2 regions of the Actinomyces sp. 432 genome follow, and region 2 is predicted to be linked to the other one. Evidence: riboswitches for the same ligand, from Rfam matches in the RefSeq annotation. Region 2 holds a riboswitch; the other holds the start of a gene.
What was found. Region 2 has a riboswitch for FMN ahead of CWT12_RS05690 (ABC transporter permease). Riboswitches for the same ligand answer to the same signal wherever they lie in the genome.
Positions count from the first base shown of each region.

Region 1: it holds a riboswitch for FMN, as region 2 does, so the genes downstream of both, ribD (bifunctional diaminohydroxyphosphoribosylaminopyrimidine deaminase/5-amino-6-(5-phosphoribosylamino)uracil reductase RibD) here and CWT12_RS05690 (ABC transporter permease) in region 2, are expected to answer to the same signal.

Region 1 is NZ_CP025249.1:1,758,934-1,769,095, reverse strand. Features, by position in the region: gene CWT12_RS07375 (DegV family protein) at 1-451, shown strand, start outside; gene CWT12_RS07370 (ComEA family DNA-binding protein) at 551-1,342, shown strand; gene CWT12_RS07365 (ComEC/Rec2 family competence protein) at 1,339-3,075, shown strand; gene holA (DNA polymerase III subunit delta) at 3,072-4,112, shown strand; gene ribH (6,7-dimethyl-8-ribityllumazine synthase) at 4,154-4,630, opposite strand; gene CWT12_RS07350 (bifunctional 3,4-dihydroxy-2-butanone-4-phosphate synthase/GTP cyclohydrolase II) at 4,627-5,883, opposite strand; gene CWT12_RS07345 (riboflavin synthase) at 6,018-6,656, opposite strand; gene ribD (bifunctional diaminohydroxyphosphoribosylaminopyrimidine deaminase/5-amino-6-(5-phosphoribosylamino)uracil reductase RibD) at 6,656-7,762, opposite strand; FMN riboswitch at 7,849-7,977, opposite strand; gene CWT12_RS07335 (DUF1846 domain-containing protein) at 8,046-9,533, opposite strand; gene rpsT (30S ribosomal protein S20) at 9,779-10,039, opposite strand.
Region 2 is NZ_CP025249.1:1,380,127-1,390,288, forward strand. Features, by position in the region: gene CWT12_RS05685 (ABC transporter substrate-binding protein) at 6-1,043, opposite strand; gene CWT12_RS05690 (ABC transporter permease) at 1,145-1,873, opposite strand; FMN riboswitch at 2,166-2,308, opposite strand; gene amrS (AmmeMemoRadiSam system radical SAM enzyme) at 2,432-3,559, opposite strand; partial or broken gene amrB (AmmeMemoRadiSam system protein B) at 3,777-4,979, opposite strand; gene putP (sodium/proline symporter PutP) at 5,055-6,536, opposite strand; gene dhaM (dihydroxyacetone kinase phosphoryl donor subunit DhaM) at 6,544-6,963, opposite strand; gene dhaL (dihydroxyacetone kinase subunit DhaL) at 6,960-7,652, opposite strand; gene dhaK (dihydroxyacetone kinase subunit DhaK) at 7,657-8,661, opposite strand; gene acpS (holo-ACP synthase AcpS) at 8,886-9,377, opposite strand; gene CWT12_RS05730 (type I polyketide synthase) at 10,105-10,162, opposite strand, start outside.

The DNA.
Region 1 (10,162 bases), 380 kb from region 2:
CGTAGCCCGCTCCCGCCTGTTCTTCCTGGTCCAGGACCTGTCATACCTGCGCCGCGGCGGCAGGATTGACCGTGCCACCGCATTCGCCGGGGGCACCCTGGGGATCCGGCCCCTTTTGACCACCGGGCCGCAGGGGATCAGCGTTGTGGAGATGGTCCGGGGCGCCGCCCGCGCCCGCCGACACCTGATCGCGCAGGCGGTGCGCGCGGCCGGCGGAACATCGCTGACTGGTCCGCGCCCCCCGGCCGCACCCGTGCGACTCGCCGTTCACTACTGCGACGACCCCGCCGCCGGACGCGCCCTGGAGAACGACCTGGCCGACGCGATGGTTGAGGCAGGAGCGGTCGTCGAGTCCATCATGCGCTCACCCGCCGACCCGGCCAGCCGCGTCCACCTGGGACCGGGCGCCCTCGGGATCGTGGTTGCACCGCACCTGGATCAGCCACGGTAAGGACGCCCCGTCGTCCACAGGCTCCTGTCGCCACAGGCCCGGCAGGCAGTCCCCACAGCCTTCGGGACGGACCGTGCCCGATACCTCTACCGTCGGCCTATGAGCGGCAAGCGGGTGGCGGATCGTGTGGGCAGGCGCTCCCTGGACGAATTCGTGCGTATCGCCTGCTCTACCGACCCCGCGGAGCCCGTGCGCCGTCCCCGTCGCCTCGCCCTCGCCCCCAGGGCGGCAATCGGCGTCGGCATGGCCCTGGTGGTGGTCGCACTCGCCCTGGCACTCAGGACAGTCCTGATGGCGCCGCCGTCGACGCCCCAAGCCGACTCACGGGCGCCCGCTCCCGAAACTCCCCCGGCCACCGCAACGGCTCCGGGTCCCGAGGCCCCGGAGAGCACCGCTGTGAGCACGGGCATGGCCGGCGAATTGGTGGTGCACGTGGCCGGAGCCGTGAGCAGTCCCGGCGTGGTCGTGCTCCCGGCGGGCGCGCGGGTCGTGGATGCCATCGACGCCGCCGGCGGAGCGCTGCCCGACGCGGATACCGACCAGCTCAACCTCGCCCGCACCCTGAGCGACGGCGAACAGGTGCGCGTACCACACGTGGGGGAGGACGCCTCTGCCTGGAACACCGGCGGCGGCATAGGTGAGCAGGCCGGATCCGACTCCGGCGCCACCGGCAGTGAGGGCTCGGGCACGACCGCCGGCGGGCGCGTCAACATCAACACCGCTGACGCCGCCGAGCTCGAGGCGCTGCCCGGTATCGGTCCGGCCTTGGCCCAGCGCATCGTCGACTACCGAAATGAGCACGGCCCCTTCGCCTCTGTAGACGAGCTGACGAGTGTCTCCGGCATCGGTGCGGCCAAGCTCGAGGCCCTACGGGACCGGGCGGCGGTATGAGTCGAACGAGCCGGTTCCTACAACGACGCCCCGCGGGCCGCAACGCGCCCCGCGCGGACGTCGCGCCCTGGGACGAGCCCAGTACGCTGCGACGCCTGTCCCCGCGCCCTCGCACTCGTCATGCCACCAGGGACCGCGCCCCGGAACCGTTGGACCTGCGGCTGGCGCCAGCCGCCGCAGCGGCCTGGGCGTCCGCCTTCTGGGCTGTGGGTCTGGGTGGGCCCCGCCCCTGGTCCCCAGCTCTGCTGGGGGCACTGGTCGCCGTGGCCGCGGCGATGCCACTCGGCGCGGCGGCGGCACGGTTCCGCCCTCCTCGTCACCGGCACGATCCCAGGCCCGGGGCGGGCTACCTTGAGGACTCGGCCGTAGGCTCACTGGCGGCCTCCCTGCTTGCCCTGGCCCTGACCATCACGGCAGTGCTGACCGTGACAGCAGCCGACTCCTGGTCCCGCGCTCGCGACCCGCTCACAATCGCCGCACAGGAGGAGCGCACCGTCACCTTGACTGGCACGCTCACCCGTACTCCGCGTGCCACCGCTACATCCAGGCGCACGACCGTACTCTCCGCGCTGTCCGTGGACGCCGTCGACGGTGCCCCCTCACACTTGACTGCCACTGTCCTGGGAGACGCCGACTGGTTGGCGGTCCCCCTGGGGGCGCCGGTGCGGGTGCGGGCGCGGCTGCGCCCCGCTGCCCCCGGTAAGAGCGAGGCGGCCATCATCGGCGCCAACGCGACCGTGAGCGTGACCGGCCCGGCCACGGGCCTCCTGAGCATCGTGGCGCGGCTAAGGGACGGGCTCGGCGACGCCGTGGGACCAGAGCCGACCGCGCCTGCCGCGGACCCCTCGCGGACCGGAGTGGACTGGCCTGCCGGTACCCGCGCCCTGGTGCCCGGCGTCGCCCTCGGCGACGACCACGCCCTGCCTACGCCGGTGCGGGAGGACATGCGGGCTGTCTCTATGACGCATTTGACCGCAGTGTCCGGCCAGCACGTCGCCATCGTCCTGGGGCTGGTGCTGGCCGCCCTGGGGGCTGCGCCCCGATGGGCGCGCGCCGCCGTGGGGGCACTGGTTCTGGCCGGGCTGGTGGTGCTTGTGCGGCCGGATGGATCCGTGCTGCGGGCGGCGGCTATGGGCGCGGTGATGCTGCTGGGCGTGGGTGCGGGACGGCGCTCCGCCTCCCTGCCCGCCCTCAGCGCGGGCGTGATCGTCCTGCTGCTGCTTGATCCCTGGCAGGCCCGCGACTACGGCTTCGCACTGTCGGTGCTTGCCACGGCCGGCATCCTCCTCGGTTCTGCGCCGCTGACCGCCGTGCTGTCCCGGCGCCTGCCACGTCCACTGGCCGCCGGGGTGGCGCTCCCGCTGGTTGCGCAGCTCGCCTGCGCCCCGGTGCTGGTGCTGCTGCGCCCGACCGTAGGGATCTGGTCGGTGCCGGCAAATGTGCTCGCCGCCCCACCGGTGCCGGTGGCAACCGTGTGCGGCATCCTCGCGGCCCTGGTGTCACCGCTGAGCCCGCGGGCCGCGGTCCTCATAGCCTGGCCGGCGACGGCGTCATGCGCCTGGCTGGTACTAGTGGCCCGCGCCTTCGCCCGCCTGCCCGGGGCATCGGTCAACTGGCCGGGGCACATTACCGGGGCGCTACTGCTGGCGGGTATTGAAGCCGCAGTGATCGCCGCCGCCTACTGGCGGGGGCGGCGTCGCACGCTTCGTCGGCGCAGGCGTGGCAGGCTATGAGCCATGGCAACCTCACGACCCTCCCGCGGCGCGCGTCGTACCCCGACGGACCCGCCTGGGACGAGGTGCGCCTCGCGCCCATCGTGCTGATAAGAGCGGGAGAGGAGCTGCTGGCCGACCGGGCCGTCGCCCGGCTCCTGGCCCAGGCACGTCAGCAGGACCCGGCCACGGAGGTCAGCACCGTGGAGGCCGCCACCTACGAGTCCCACCAGCTGGACACGCTGGTATCACCGTCCCTGTTCGGTGAGCCCAAGCTAGTGCTCATCCCCTCCCTTGAGCAGATGACTGACGCGCTGCTGACCGACCTACTCGCCTATGTGCCGGCACCCGCCCCAGACGTCGTCGTCGTACTGCGGCACAATGGCGGCCAGCGCGGCAAGAAGCTGTTGGAGGCGCTGGCCAAGTCCCCCTACCCGGTAGTGACTATCCAGGCGGTGAAGTCCCCCAAGGACAAGGCCGCCCTGGTGGGTGCGGATGTGCGGCGCGCCGGACGGCGCATTGATCCCGAGGCCGTCGGCGCACTGGTGGACGCCCTCGGCAACGACTTGCGGGAACTGTGCGCCGCAGCCGAGCAGCTGGTTAGCGACACCCAGGGAACGATCACCGTAGAGGCAGTCAACACCTACTACGCCGGCCGCTTCGAGGCCACCGGCTTCACTGTTGCCGACGCAGCCGCGGCCGGGAACGTCGTCAAGGCCGTCACCGCCCTGCGGCACGCCCTGGCTACCGGCACCGATCCCGTGCCCATCGTCGCCGCCCTGGCCATGAAGATACGTCAGCTCGCCCGGGTTGCCGCCATGGGCGGTCGCCGGGGAGTGACGGCCCGCGACCTGGGCATGGCGCCGTGGCAGGCCGATCGCGCCCGCCGTGAACTGGCCGGCTGGTCCGATGACGCCCTCGCCGTTGCGATCCAGGCGGTGGCCCGCGCCGACGCCGAGGTCAAGGGCGCCTCCCGCGACCCTGTTTACGCGGTCGAACGCGCGGTGCTCACGATCTGTGACGCCCGCCGTGGCCGGCTTCCCCGGCGCGCCTCCTAGGACCGCGCCCGCCTCGGGCGACGGGCGCGGGCCCCCACTGCTCAGCCGTCCGCGAGGCGGGCCAGCGTGAGCGCTGTGCTCATCGCCGCGCACGCCGCCTCGTAGCCCTTGTCCTCATCGGATCCCGGAGCGCCGCAACGGGCCAGCGCCTGGGCCTCGGTATCGCAGGTGAGCAGGCCGAACCCCACCGGCACCCCGGTGTCCAGGGCAACTCGGCTCAGCCCATCGGTGGCGGCCCGGCACACGTAGTCGAAGTGCGGGGTGCCGCCGCGGATGACGACTCCCAGCGCAACCACGGCCTCGGCCCCGCCCCGCGCGGCAGCGGCAGCGAGGATCGGCAGCTCGAAGGAACCGACCGCCCGCACGACGCTTGCCTGCGCCCCCGCGTCCTCAACGGCTCGCAGTGCCCCCGCGAGCAGGCCGTCCATGACCTGCTCATGCCATTGCGCGGCGACAACCGTCACCCGCATGCCTGGCGCGTGCGGCGCGCTCTGCTCCGGTGCCCCGGTTCCACTCATCGTGCTGCTCCTTCTGCTCTGGTACTGGTGTGTGCGGGTCGAACGCTGGCGGCGGGATCAGCGGACTGCGGTACGACTGCGGGCGATGCATCACCGAGCTCAGGGCCGGCGAGCAGATGGCCCATGCGATCGCGCTTGGTACGCAGATAAGCGAGGTTCTCCCCATTGGTGAAGGTCGGGGTCGCCCGCCGGGCGGAAACGCGCACCCCGTAACGCTCCAGGCCCGTAACCTTGTCCGGATTATTCGTCATGAGCTCCACCGAGCGCACTCCCAGGAAACGCAGCACCTGGGCGGCCGTGGCATAACTGCGCGCATCAACCGGCAGCCCCAGGGCGACGTTGGCATCCAGGGTGTCCATGCCCGCCTCCTGAAGCGCATAGGCCCGCAGCTTGTCGATCAGGCCGATGCCGCGCCCCTCGTGGTCGGAGGCGTAGACAAGCACACCGCGTCCGCGAGCGCTGATCTCCTCCATCGCGGCGCGTAGCTGCGGACCGCAATCACAGCGCAGGGAGGACAGCACGTCGCCGGTCAGGCAGGCGGAGTGCACTCGGGTGAGGACATCCTCACCGTCCGCGATACTGCCGCACACGAGTGCCAGGTACTCGGCGCCGTCTACCCTGGAGCGCAGGGCGTGCGCGGTGAACTCCCCGTGCGCAGTGGGCAGATGCGCGGTGACGACCTTCTCGACGAGCTCCTCGTGCAGCCACCGGAAGCGCTCCAGGTCCTCGACCGAGATCATGGGCAGTGAGTGCGCGTCGGCGAACTCCCGTAGTTGGTGGCGGCGCGCCATGGTTCCGTCGTCGTTGACGATCTCGACTAGGACCCCGACCGGCCGGTGTCCCGATAGGCGCATGAGATCGACGGCGGCCTCCGTGTGCCCACGGCGCGCCAGGATTCCGCCCTCGCGTGCACGCAGGGGGAACACGTGGCCGGGGTGGACGAGGTCGGCCGGCGCCGACCCGGGGTCGGCTATGACGCGAATGGTGCGTGCCCGGTCATCCGCGCTCACGCCGGTGGTTATCCCAAGGCTGGCGTCGGCGCTCAGCGTGAAGGCCGTCCGCTTGGGATCGGTGTTGTGCTCGGTCATCATGGGGATGTCCAGGCGGTCTAGTTCACCGGCCGTCGTCGGAACACAGATGATGCCCGTTGAGTGGCGGATCGCGAATGCCAGCTGCTGGGGCGTGGCCGTGTCCGCCGCGAAGACGAGGTCTCCCTCGTTCTCCCGGCCCTCGTCGTCGACCACGATGACCATGCGGCCCTGCCGGAGCGCGTCAAGGGCCTGCTCGACGGTGTCAAGGCGAGTGCCGTCATGACCGCCGGGGCGGTGGCCCGGCTGGGTGCCCGCGGGCCCACGCTGCGCCGTGGGAGGGCAGCTGGTGGGCATGCTCACTCCTCCTCCAGGTGGGAGTCTGCGGCCAGGAGCCGCTCGACGTACTTCGCCATGACATCTACCTCCAGATTCACCCGGTCGCCCGGCATCCTGATACCGAGTGTCGTACGGCGCAGAGTCTCGGGAATGAGACTGACGCTGAAGAACGGCTCGTCCCGGTCAGGCCCCCTGCCGCCGCCGGCGCTGACGCCGACCACGGTCAGGGATACCCCGTCGACGGCGACCGAGCCCTTGGCGGCGACGTACCGGGCAAGATCCTGAGGCAGGCCGACTCGCAGGAGGTCCCAGTTCTCCCCGTGCCGGCGCTCAAGGACCTCGGTTGCGGCGTCGACATGGCCCTGGACCACGTGGCCGCCGAGCCGGTCACCCATGCGCAGCGCCCGCTCGAGGTTGACGCGGTCCCCGGGAGCAAGCATCCCCAGGGCCGTGCGCGTGAGCGTCTCCGCCATCAGGTCTGCGGTGAAGGCGCCGTCGTGCAGCTCGGCGACGGTAAGGCAACAGCCGTTGACGCAGACGGAGTCGCCCTCCCGGGCGTCCGCGGTGACGGTGGGTGCGGCTACCGTGAGCCGGGCGGACTCTGCGTAGGTGTCGAGCCGGATGACCCGCCCGAGCTCCTCGATAATTCCCGTGAACATTAGTGAATCTCCTCGGTATTCATGCCGGTGAGCGGGGTGGTTGATGAGACGGCGCGGTGCCGGCCGCCGGGTTCGCCGGCCACCCGGACCACAAGATCCTCGCCTGCGCCCAGGACCTCAGCCTTGACGTGCTCGAGCCGCAGGATGTCAGCGATTGTTGACACTCCGAAGTCTGCGACGGCGGCGGGCCCCGCACCTAGCAGCGCGGGCGCAATGTAGGCGACCACTTCATCGATCAGGCCTGCGCGCAGGAAGGCGGCCGCAAGGGTCGGGCCGCCCTCCAGGAGGACGTGGCGGACCTGCCTGGATGCCAAGGTGGCCAGAACGGCGTGCGGATCGTGCTGCGGCAGCAGCAGGTGGTTGGCGTCGGCGAGTACCTGTGCGGTGGGCGGGATCGGCCGCGAGCCGGCAACCACCCGCAGCGGCTGCAGTCGGTCAGGTGCCGGCCGCCCCGACTGGTCGCGGATGGTCAGGGCCGGGTCGTCGGCCAGGACGGTGCCGGTACCCACCATGATGGCGTCACAGTCCCGGCGCAGCCGGTGGGCGTCATGCCGGGCCGTAGCGGAGGTGATCCACCGGCTTGTCGCGTCGGCGGCGGCGATGCGGCCGTCGAGGGTCGCCGCGAGCTTCCACGTCACCATGGGACGGCCCGTGGTGACGGCGAAGATCCACGGGCGAATGAGCTCAGCGGCCTGCTCGGCGTAAATACCCCGCTTGACGCTGACCCCGGCGGCTGCGAGCGCCTCCGCGCCACCCCGAGCCTGCGCAGTGGGATCCGCCAGCGCGTAGACGACCGTGGCGACCCCGGCGTCCAGGAGCGCCTGGGTGCAAGGACCGGTACGGCCTTGATGGTTGCAGGGCTCAAGTGTGACGACGGCGGTGGTGCCGCGCGCGCTGATGCCCTTTGCTGCCAGACTAGTCAGGGCGTCGACCTCGGCGTGGGCAGTGCCTGCGCCACGGTGATGCCCCTCGGCCAGGACGTCGCCGGCGGGGGAGACAATGACGCAACCGACGCGGGGATTAGGGCCGGCGGGGGCGTCCGGCGAGGCGGCGATGGCGATGGCGCGCAGCATCGCGGCCCGCTCCGCCAATGAGAATGCGGTCATGTGATCCTCTCTCCCGGGCGCGCTGGGGGAGAGGACACGCGGGTGTAGCGGACGGCAGGAAGATAGCGCGCCGCAGCACCGAGTGCCCGTGTGCACTTCCCATCCGGACTATCACCGTCGGTCCAGGAGTCTCACCTGGTCAGCCGCCCGCAGCTGCGGGCGGGTCGCGGACTGTCACCGCCGGCTCGGACTTACACCGACCCCAGAGCACACGAGAATGTCTCGTCGCGGTGAATATACCGAGTTACGGTCACTGGCACCAGCGGTTCGCGCCAAGGCGTCACTACTTCTTGCGATAGAGGGACTTCGTGGCGAATACCGGCTCATTGGTCACCTGGATCCCCAGGGACCGGAAGATGCCCTCATCCACCGGCCCCAGGATGGTTGAGGTGTGCACGTCGCAGCCGCGCAGGCTGCCCAGCTGGTCCAGTGCGCGGGCCGCGTTGGCGTCCCCGTTGGCGGACACCGCCAGCGCGATCAGCACCTCATCGGTGTGCAGGCGCGGGTTGCGGCTGCCCAGGTGGCGGGTCTTGAGGGTCTGGATCGGCTCGATCGACTCCTTGGCCAGCAGGTCCACCTCCGGGTCGATACCGGCCAGGCGCTTGAGGGCGTTGAGCAGCATGGCGGAGGAGCAGCCCAGCAGCGGGGAGGTCTTGCCCAGCTCGATCGTTCCGTCCGGCAGCTCAATGGCCGCCGCAGGGGCGTCGGTCGCAGCGGCCAGTTCCAGCGTCGGCCGGACCACGGGACGGTCCTCCTTGGCTATGCCGAGCTTGCTCATAAGCAGGGCGATGCGCCCTGACTGGACCGGCTCGAGCATGTCCCGCTTCTCCACCACCAGCGCCTTGTAGTAGCGGCGGATCACCTCTTGCTTGGAGGCCTCCCGGCACACGGCGTCGTCACTGATGCAGTAGCCGACCATATTCACCCCCATGTCGGTGGGAGAGGCGTAGGGGGAGGCGCCCATGATCTGCTCGAACAGGCGGGACAGTACCGGGAACACCTCGACGTCGCGGTTGTAGTTGACCGTCTGTACGCCGTGGGCGGCCAGGTGGTAGGGGTCGATCATGTTCACGTCGTCGAGGTCGGCGGTGGCGGCCTCGTAGGCGATGTTGACGGGGTGGTCAAGCGGTAGGTTCCAGATGGGGAAGGTCTCGAACTTGGCGTAGCCGGAGGAGATGCCGCGCATGTGGTCGTGGTAGATCTGCGACAGGCAGGTGGCCATCTTGCCCGAGCCCGGCCCCGGCGCGGTGACGACGATCAGATCGCGGGACGTCTCGATGTACTCGTTGCGCCCGTACCCCTGGTCGGAGACGATGCGGGCTACGTCGTTGGGATATCCCGGGATCGGGAAGTGGCGGTAGACGTTGATTCCGAGCTTGTTCAGCTTGCGCTTGAACTCGGCGGCCTGCTGGTTGTCATCCGTCCACTGGGTGATCACCACGCTGCCCACGTACAGCCCGTAGTCGCGGAAGGCGTCTACGTGGCGCAGCACCTCGTCCTCGTAGGAGGTGCCGTGGTCGGCGCGGATCTTGTTCCGGGAGAAGTCCTTGGCGTTGACGGCGACGATGATCTCGACGTCGTCGGCCAGCTCGGCGAGCATCACGATCTTGTTGTCGGGGGTGAAGCCGGGCAGGACGCGGGAGGCGTGCATGTCATCGATGAGCTTGCCGCCGAACTCCAGGTACAGCTTGCCGCCGAACTGGGCGCGCCGCTGGGCGATGCGCTCGGACTGCATCTTGAGGTACTTGTCCCGATCAAACCCGATACGCATGCCTTCTCCTCGCGGTCGCTTCAATGGTGCGGCCTGGCGGTAGGACGCCGGCCTGAGGAATCGTAACGCCATCGGCGCATGCCGATAGAACCGCGCCAATGGATGGAAGTCTCACGTGCCTTCCGGGACGGGGCCGGACCGCCAGGGGAGTCTGGTGTATTGCGCAGCAGGGATGAGGGAAGAAATGCGGAGGGGCGTCCCTCCGGTGAGGGACGCCCCTCGTGGCGCAGTTGGATGCGCAACGATCACATGGCGTTGACGCGCTTGGCCAGCTTGGACTTGCGGTTGCGGGCCTGGTTGCGGTGAATGACGCCCTTGGAGACGGCCTTGTCCAGCTTGCGGGAGGCCTTGCGCAGGTGCTCCTCGGCTGCCTGCTTGTCGCCGGCCTCGACGGCCTCGCGCGTGCGGCGCACGTAGGTCTTAAGCTCGGACTTGATGGACTTGTTGCGCAGGCGGGCCTTCTCATTGGTCTTGATGCGCTTGATCTGAGACTTGATGTTCGCCACTGTGAGTGAAGCTTTCTGGTGTCTGAATGGTCAATGGCCGGAGAGAGGGTTGGCGCTACGGGCGGACTTGAGGTGGTGGAAGCACCCGGCAGGCCCGGTCGCCGGACCCCGAAGCCGGCCAGG
Region 2 (10,162 bases):
CTGGGTCAGGCAGTGAGCAGCGGGTCGCAGACGGCGTCTGAGGTCACGGTGGTCTCGCCGAGCAGGCCGCGGCCGGCGAGGAAGTCGATGGTCTCCCCCACCTGCTCGGGCACCAGCGCGCCCACCACCGTGTTCTCGTTGGGACGCACCAGCTCACCCGTGGCCACGGCCACCTCGCGCGCATTGTCCGCCTGCGTGGAGTCGACCAGGTCGGGCACGTACTCCTTGGTGGCCGCCACGGCGGCATCGGGGTCATCCACGAACTTGGTCATCCCGACTGCGGAGGCCGCAACTGCCGCCTCCAGCTCGCCGCGGCGGTCGGCGAGCACCTGCGGGGTGGTGATCAGGGAGGCGCCCAGCAGCGGCACCTCCTCGCCGATGGCGAGCACCCGCACCGGGGTGCCGTTCTGGGCGATTTGGACGGCGTCGTTGTTGGAGAATCCGGCGATCGCGTCGACCTTGCCGCTGGAGAGGGCGGCCTGCTGGGTGTAGCCGATCTCCTGCACATCGACGTCGTCCTCGCTCAGCCCTGCGGAGGACAACGCCACCAGCACCGAGTACCAGGTCTCCCCCGTTTTTCCGGGGGTGCCGATCGTCTTGCCGGCCAGGTCGGCCAGCTCGGTGACGTCGGACTCCTCGGGGACGATGATGCAGCCCGGGTAGCGCTGGTAGTAGCCGCCGATGATGACCAGCTCATTGCCATTGGACGCGGCCACGATGGCCTCGTCACCGCCCGCCACCACCACGTGCTCGGTCCCGGCCAGCAGGGCGTCGAACTGTCCCTCCTGCTCCCCGTGGTGGCGCAGGGAGACGCCCGGCGCGTACTCGCCGTCGGCCAGCGCCAGGTAGAAGGGCGCGAACTGCACGTTCGGGGTGTAGGTCATGCCGATCACCAGCCCGGAGGCGTCGGCGGAGGCGGAGACGTTGGAGCTCCGGGCGCCGCTGCCCGAGGCGCAGGCGGCGAGCAGGCCTACGGCGCCCGCACCCATGGCGGTCAGAACTGTGCGGCGGCTCGGAGCCGGGCGCGGGGTAAGAGCGGGCATGAGGTTCCTTTCGGTGCCGTGCGGCGGTTAGAAGATTCGGACGGGCAAAACAGAGGGAATCGGTCGGTGGGTGTTTGCGCGAGGGGGCCGGTGGTGCCGGCTCAGGTGGCGCGGCGCCCCCGCATCGAGGCGACGACGCGGCTGCGCCGCTCCAGCTCGTGCAGCACCCAGTGGATGGTGGTGGCGATGACGCAAAGCACCACGATGGTGGAGAACAGCCCGGTGGTATCGACCGTCTGGCGCTGGGAGGCGAGCACCATGCCCAGGCCCTCCCCGCCCATAGTCATCTCGCCGATCACGGCGCCGGTGACGGACAGGGTGAAGCCGGTGCGCAGGCCGGAGAGGATCGAGGGCAGCGCCATGGGCAGCTCCATGTAAATGAGCATGCTCACTCCGTGGGCGCCGTCCAGGCGGGCGGCGTCAATGACATCGGTATCCAGTCCACGCAGGCCCAGCAGGACCGTGACGGTGATGGGGAAGAAGACCATGAGCACGCACAGGACCACGGTCGGCACCGTCCCGTAGCCGATCCACACCACCAGTAGCGGGGCAATGGCGATGGCTGGAACTGCCTGGGACGCCGCCACATACGGCAGGACGGCGCGGGAGAAGCGGCGGGAGCGGTACAGGGTCCAGGCCAGGGGCAGCGATAGGGCGGCGGCGGCCAGGCAGCCGAGCAGCGCCTCCCGCAGGGTCACCCAGGCGTATCCGGCCAGGCCGCCCTGGGTGAAGGCGAGCACCAGGCGGCGGGCGACGTCGAGGGGGCCGGGCAGGAAGACCGGCGGGATCAGTCCGGCGCGGGTAATCGCCCACCAGGCCAGCAGCAGCATGGCCCCAAGCGTCACGGGCGGGCTCAGCAACGGTCGCAGCAGGCAGGGCGATCCGATGTGCGGGCTCCGCGGCGCGCGGGCGGCCTCGCGTTCGGCCACGCCGAGGCCGATGCTGGCGACGGTGGCGCTCGTCATGCACAGTGTCCTCTCCGGCTCCCCCGGAGCACCCACCCCGGGGCACTCCGGGGTGACGGGCGGTACGCGCGTAGCGCCGCACGGCGCGGGTCCCTGCCTACAGCCGGGATGCGCCCGCATGGGAGCGCACCACGATCCGCCGACGCCGGACGCGCGCCACGTGTCTCCTCCCATCCGGACTTTAACCGTCGGTACCGGAATTCCACCGGCTCAGCCGACCGCGCCCACCCTGCGGGTGGATGCGGTCGGGTCGCGGACTGTCACCGCCGGTTCGGGCTTTCACCGACCCCGGAGCACGTTGTATGCATCTCCGACATTAGCGGCTGGTGACGGCAGCGGCAACCCCGCTCACCACTCCGAAGTCTTTTGCACATACGCGGCTAAGTGCACCAGGACGCGGACCGTGGACGTGTTCGCCGCTGCTCACCATTCCGTCGGGGCCAGGCGCCACGGGAATGCTGCCGCTCCGCCGCCGGGGTCGTCGGCGTCGAACAGGCCGGGCAGCCGCCGCCCGCAGTGCCGGCAGCAACCCGCCGTATCCAGCTCGTAGGTCTCCACCATGTAGCCATGGCGAGCGATAACCGCCTGCCCGCAGCCCGGGCACAGGGTCGTCGTGCCCTCCCCGCTACGCACATTGCCGAGGTACACGAAGCGCAGCCCCGCGTCCAGCGCCGCGCGGCGGGCCCGGCGCAGTGTCGCCACCGGCGTCGGCGGCCGGTCCAGCATGCGGTGGGCGGGATGGAAGGCCGTCAGGTGCAGCGGCGTGTCCGCACCAAGTGCGCTAACCACCCAGGCGGCGAGCCGACCGACCTCCTCGGGCGAGTCGTTCAGGCCCGGGATGAGCAGCGTGGTCAGCTCCAGCCAGGCAGTGGTGCGCTCGCGCACGCGCACCAGCGTGTCCTGCACGTCCCGCAGCCGCGCGCCGGTGACCTTCCGGTAGAAGTCCTCGGTGAAGCCCTTGAGGTCAATGTTCGCGGCGTCGACGGCGCCGAACAGCTCCAGCGCCGGCTGGTCGCAGATCCACCCGGCGCTGACCGCGTAGGCCAGCAGCCCGCGCTCGTGGCAGGCGCGGGCAGTGTCGATGGCGTACTCGGCGAAGACCACCGGGTCGTTGTAGGTGAAGGCGACAGCGCGGGCACCCAACCGGGCGGCCTGATCGGCGATCCGGTCCGGTGGGGCGTCCACGCTCAGCACCTCGGTGGAGCGGGCTGTGGAGATCTCCCAGTTCTGACAGAACTTGCACGACAGGTTGCAGCCTGCGGTGCCGAAGGACAGCACTGAACTGCCGGGGTGGACGTGGTTCAGCGGCTTCTTCTCAACCGGGTCCAGGCACACACCCGTGGACCGGCCATAGGCGGTCAGCACAATCCGCTCCCCGTTGCGCCGCCGCACGAAGCAGAAGCCGCGCTGTCCCTCCCGCAGGCGGCAGTGGCGCGAGCACAGGTCGCACTGCAGCCGCCCGTCCGGCAGCGGGTGCCACCAGCGGGCCGTGTAGCCGGCGTCCCCACCTGCGGTGCCCGGCCGGGAGACGGGCGGGGCGGAGGCGGTCATGACTCCTCCCAGGCGCGGACCCGGTAGGTCTCCGCGACCAGTTCCGCATCCCAGAATCCGGCGGGCCAGCCGGCCTTGCGCTTGAGCCGGCGCAGGAATTCGGCCGGGTCGGGCAGCTCGTCCCATACCTGCGGCAGGAAGGTGGCGCGCCGGGCCCCAGCGACAGCACTACGCCGTCGACGCCGGGGCGCAGGCGGCGGAGCAGCTCCTGCTCCTCATGGACCTCCAGGCGTTCCGGCGTACTCAGCACCGACACCTCCAGGCTCAGGGCCGGCAGCTCCGTGGCCGTGACGGGCGGAAACCGCGGGTCGCGCAGGGCGGCGGCAACGGCGTTGGCCACGACGTCCTCGCCAAGCGGTCGGCGCGCCTCCAGCGAGCCGATGCAGCCGCGCAGAGAGCCGTCCGCGCTGCGCAGGGTTACGAAGGCGGCACCGGGACGATCCAGCCAGTTGGGCCCCTCCCCCGCCGGCAACTCGGCGGGATAGCCGGCCTCGGCGCCCACGGCGCGGGCGATCGCCCGGCGTGCCAGCGGCAGCAGCGTGTTTCCGGCGTCGGCGGGCGGCTCGGTCGCCTGTGTATCCGCGGCTGCCACGGTGACGGCAGGTTCGTCCCCTGCGGTGGGCGCCTCGTGGAGGGCGACGGCGCAGTAGCCGACCACCCGGTCCGGGTTACCGGCGGTGTCGGCCGATGTGCACCGCCCCAGCAGTTCGGCGCGCATGCCGTGCTCCTGCGCGGCCAGAAGCATGCCGTTCAACGGGGTGGCGCCGCAGGCGCGGTCGTGCGGGATGGTGGAGTCCAGTGCCAGGATGCGCGCAACGGTCTCCGTGTCAACCGCTATTGCCAGGTCTTGCGGCAGGTAGTGGGACAGGTCGGAGGAGATGATGATGACGGTCTCCGGCCCGCCCCACAGTGCACTGATCACGTCGGCAACGGTGCGGGCCGAGGCGTCGCCGGCCGCCAGTGGCACCACTGTTACATCGCCGAGCACCGTCTGGATGAAGGGCAGCTGCACCTCCAGGGAGTGCTCCTGGGCGTGTACCTCCGGCGCGGTGCTCACCCCGGGCAGGGTGGCTGCCTGGGCGCAGCCGGCAGCGTCAGCCTCCAGCACTCCCAGGGGCGTGGCCAGCTGGTCCGCGCCAGGCAGGGCCAGCCCGCGCACCGGCACTCGGTGGGTGGGGCCGAGCAGCACCACTCGGGTGATGCGCCCCCGGCCTGCCTCCAGGCGCGCGTAGGCGCGCGCCGCCATGGGGCCGGAGTAGATGTAGCCGGCGTGCGGGACAACGAGGGCCTTGGGCACGGTCACGTGCCCAGGCAATTGGGTGCGTTCCTGGGTGAGCAGGTCGGCGAGCGCGCGTTTCAGGGCGCGGTCGTCCCCGGGGTAGAAGCTTCCGGCGACGGCTGGACGGCGGACGATCTTCATAGCGTTCTCTCCCTTGAGCACCACCAGGATACTCCGGTTCGGTACGCGCAGGCCGGGCCCCCAGTCCGGCGGGTGTCAGCGGGCGGCGGCCACCGCGGCCTCGAACTCGTCGGCGACCGCCGCATCGGGATGCCCCGCCCGCGAGACCAGCCAGGCTGCCAGGGCATTGGCGGCGAAGCCGGGGGCGAGCTCGTACAGGTCGAAGATGCCGCCGGGACCGCCGGAGACATTGCCCCACACCATTACCACCGCGGCGCCGGCGAGAATCCCGACGAATGCGCCCGTGGCAGTCAGCCGCTTCCAGTACAGGCACAGCAGGACTGTAGGGCCGAATGAGGCGCCGAAGCCCGCCCACGCGAAGGCGACCAGCGCCAGGATCGTGTCATTGGGCGTCCACGCCATTGCGGCGGCGATCACGGCTACGGCCAGTACGGCGAAGCGGGAGTACATGACCAGGCGGCGCTGCGAGACCTGCCGGCGGAACACGTGCCGGTACAGGTCCTCGATCAGGGCGGAGGAGGTGACCAGCAGCTGGCTGGAGATGGTGGACATGATCGCAGCCAGGATGGCGGCCAGCATGAATCCGGCGATAAACGGGTGGAACAAGAGCTGGCCCAGGGCGATGAACACGGTCTCCGGGTTGGCCAACGCGCCCCCGTCGCGCTGGAAGATGGCTACCCCGACGATGGCGGTGGCGGCGGCGCCGGCGACGGCGAACAGCATCCACCCGATCCCGATGCGGCGCCCGGAGAGCGCCTCCTGGGGGCTGCGCAGAGCCATGAAGCGCACGATGATGTGCGGTTGCCCGAAGTAGCCCAGGCCCCAGGCTAGGGAGGAGACGATTCCAATCACGGAGGTGGTGGGGCCCAGCACCGCCCAGTAGTGCGGGTCAACCTCGCTGACCGCGTGCAGGGCCGGTCCGAGCCCGCCGAGCCGGATCACTCCCACAATGGGCACGGCAACAAGCGCGGTGACCATCATGATGCCCTGCACCAAGTCCGTGTATGACACCGCCAGGAATCCGCCGACCAGCGTGTACATCACCGTAATGGCGGCAACCAGCGTCAGCCCGAGCCGGTACTCCATCCCGAAGGACGACTCGAAGAACGTGCCGCCGGAAACCATGCCGGAGGAGACGTAGAAGGTGAAGAACACGACGATTACGCCGCCACTGGCCCAACGCAGCAGGTGCCGGTCGTCGTGCAGGCGGTTGTCCAGGAAGCTGGGAATCGTGATGGAGTCGTGAGCGACCTCCGTATAGGAGCGCAGCCGGGGCGCCACGTACCGCCAGTTCAGCCAGGCGCCCGCCGTCAGCCCGACGGCGATCCATGCCTCCACCAACCCGCCGGCATATAACGCGCCCGGCAGCCCCATCAGCAGCCAGCCGGACATGTCGGAGGCGCCTGCGGACAGTGCGGTGACCGCGGGCCCGAGCCCGCGGTCCGCCAGCATGTAGTCGTCCAAGGAGTCGTTATGACCGTACGCCCACCAGCCGATCGCCACCATTCCGACGAAGTAGATGATCATGGAGATGGCTTGGAAGGTTGTCTCGGTCATGATTCTCCTACGGGGGTGGGGGGCCTACAACCTGCCGCAGTTTAAGCGAGGCCGCGGCGTCGGCGTCGGCGAGTACCACTTCGGGGGCCTCACCGGTGCCGGCGGCCGCGTACGCGGCGACCAGTCCCTCCACCAGGGCACCGCCGGAGAGCCGCACGCGCGCGGCCAGTTCCGGTTCCAGCAGCTCCAGGGCCATCTGCGCGCTGAGCACACCACTGCCCAGGTCTGCCAGGACCACCACCCCACTTCCGTCGTCGGCACGCTCGATCGCCGCCATGATCTCAGTGGCGTCAGTGCCCAGGGTGCCGTCGGGCAGTCCCGCCGCCACCTCCAGCGGCGCGTCCAGGCCCGGAATCAGAGCTGTTGCGAGCGCCACCGCGGCGTCTGCGAGCGGGCGCGAATGGGAGACGACGACGATGCCCGTCATGCGGCGCCCGCCGCGGTTCCGGAGACGACGTCGGCAAGCGCCTGCATGATCAGGGCGGTGGAGGCGGCGCCGGGGTCGACGTGGCCGACCGACCGCTCCCCCAGGTAGGAGGCGCGCCCTTTCTTCGCCAGCATGGGCGCGGTGGCCGCGCGGCCCGCATCCGCAGCGGCCGCTGCCTGCTCGACTGCGGCCGCCAAGGCTGAACCGGTCTCCGCCGGGGCGGGTGCCGCTGCACCGGTACGCAAAGCGCTCAAGGCAGGATTCCAGGCGTCGATCATGGTCTTGTCGCCGGACTCGGCGTTACCGCGCTGCACAATGCCGCCGATCCCGGCGGCCACGGCCTCCGCCAGGGCGGCCACGTCCAGGGACTGCTGGCCGGCGCAGGCGGTGGACATGCGCAGGAAGAACGTGCCGTACAGCGGGCCGGCGGCTCCGCCGACCTTAGAGATCAGTGCCATGGCGGTCTGCTTGAGCACCGCCGCCGGGGTCTCCGGCTGCTCGGGCAGCGCCTCGACCGCGGCGGCAAGACCACGTTTCATGTTCGCGCCGTGGTCGGCGTCGCCGATGGCCGCATCCAGGGCGGTCAGCTCATCGGCGTGGGTGGAGATCAACTGGCTAGTACGGCGGATCCAGGCGGCGACGTCGGCTGCGCGAAGCGCGGTCAGGGGGGTTGGTGCGTTCACGGTCATATTCTCAGATCCCCCAACGTAGTCCGGGCGTGTTTACCGGGGCGTCCCACAGGCGCAGCAGCTCCGCGTCGGCGCGCACGAGCGTGAGGGAGCAGCCTGCCATGTCGAGGCTGGTGATGTAGTTGCCCACCAGGGAACGCTCAACCTTGACGCCGGCGCGGTCAAGAATCTTGGCGACCTCCCCGTACATGAGGTAGAGCTCCAGCAGCGGAGTGGCACCCATCCCGTTGAGGAAGGCGATCACCCCGGTACCGTCGCCTTCGGGAAGCTCGTTCATGACGGGCTCAGTCAGGCGGGCGGCGATCTGCGAGGCGGGCGCGATCTTCTCCCGGTGCCGGCCGGGCTCGCCGTGGATGCCGATGCCGATCTCGATCTCATCATCAGGTAGGTCGAAGGAAGGCTTTCCGTTGGCTGGGACCGTGCAGGAGGTGAGGGCGACGCCCATGGAGCGGCCTGCCTCGGAGGTGCGCCTGGCCACGGCGGCGACGTCGGCGAGCGAACGGCCCTCCTCCGCAGCCGCTCCGGCGATCTTCTCCACGATCACGGTTACGCCCACGCCCCGGCGGCCGGCGGTGTAGAGGGAGTCCTCCACCGCCACGTCATCAGCAGTGACCACGGTGGCGACCTCGATACCCGACTCGGCGGCGACCAGCTCGGCGGCCATGTCAAAGTTCATGACGTCACCGGTGTAGTTCTTCACGATGTGCAGTACGCCCGCGCCCCGGTCGACCTCGGCGGTGGCCGCGGAGACCTGGTCGGGTACCGGCGAGGTGAAGATCTCGCCGGCGCAGGCGGCATCAAGCATGCCGGCTCCGACGAAGCCACCGTGGAGCGGCTCGTGGCCGCTGCCGCCTCCGGAGACAATGGCTACCTTGCCCTCGTCCTTGGGGACGGCGCGATAGACGATGTGCCGGTCGATGTCGACCCGCAGGCTGTCGGGGTGTGCCGCGGCCATCCCGGCCAGCGCGTCGGTCACTACCCCTTCGACGGAGTTGATCAACTTCTTCATGACAGAACTGTACCGCGAATGAGGCGCCGGTCACGGCCGAGACCGGGTACAGCGTCCGCTTCGGTACGCGACCGGGCCGACCGGTCCCGCACATACCGCCCGGCTGCCGGAGGACAGGTGCCGCGGGCTGGGCAGTGACGCGCACCCAGTGACGCCTAGTCAGCGACTGTATTCAGAGACTGTATTCAGAGACTGTACTCAGAGACTGTACTCAGAGACTGCACTCAGCGGCGGGTGCACAGCACGACAGCGGCAGCCCAGTCGCCGTCGTGAGTCAGGGACACGGGCCAGCGCTCCGGGGCTGCTGCGCCTGCGCCCAGGGAGCCGGCCACATGGGCGGCAATGGCCCCGGTCAGGCGCAGCGAGGGACGCCCCCAGCGGTCTGTAACAGTTTCGATCTCCCGCCAGTCGACCGTCTCCGCGGGCAGCTGCGGTGCCACCGCCCGGCCGGCGTGGACATTGGCTGCCTGGGACCAGGCCTTGATGAAGGCCTCCTTCGCGGCCCAGCGCCCGGCCAGGTGCTCGGCCTGCGCCGAGCCGGTGGCGTCGGCGCGGCGGGCGACGTCGCGCAGCTCGCGAGGGGTGAAGGTCCGCTCGGCGAAAACAGTGCCCGGCTGTTCCAACTGCTCGGCCAGGCCGGGGACATGCACGAGGTCCACCCCAACGCCGAGCACGCCCTTCACCTCAGGGACCTGGGGCGGGCTGGGCTGGCTCATGGCTCCAGTATCTCGCACCATCCGGCGGGCCGGCGCATGGTGACCACGGGCAGCACACCGCGCCACAGTGCGTCCGAACCCGGAACTGCTTGGAATCCGAGTCGAATGTAGTGGCCTGCGTGCTCGCAATGCCGAGCATGCGCCGGGGCTTGGCCGCGGTGCCTCGGGCGTCCTAGAAGCCATGACCTCAAGGTTCCCAAAGCTGTGGAAACAACGCACTACCTTCGCGTGGGGGCTCGTACATTCTGGCCGCCGATTCGGCACACATTGTGACGGTTCGTACCTTCTGGTCTGCGATTCGTACTTTCTGACGACGGTACGTACATCTAGGTGCCGAACCGTCGCATAAAAGTACGAATCGTCGGTGCAAAGGTGCGAACCGTCAACCATAGGTACGAACTGTCAATACACAGACCACCATGAGCACGAACCCCGCAGGAAACGCCACCGCACGGTGAGGCCCCGCTCCCGGCGCCACAAGTAAGGCTCCGGGATAGCCGCAAAGACCGGACGTCTAGAAGAATCCCGGCCCCGTATAGAACTGGCGGGCCGAGCGGGCCTACGGGCCGCGATATGTCCGAGCCGCGCGCACATTCGTGCCGACAACCCCGAGAGCCCGACGGCGCGGTGGCCCCGGGAGCCGTAGCTCCCGGGGCCACCACTTCTACCGGTCTCGGCACGTCATGAGTGCCGGTCTCGGCGTGTTAGTTGGGCCGGTTTCGCGATGTCAGGCGCGCTCGCCGGTGTGGTAGACACCGTCGGCACCGAGGCGGGCCTCCGGATCC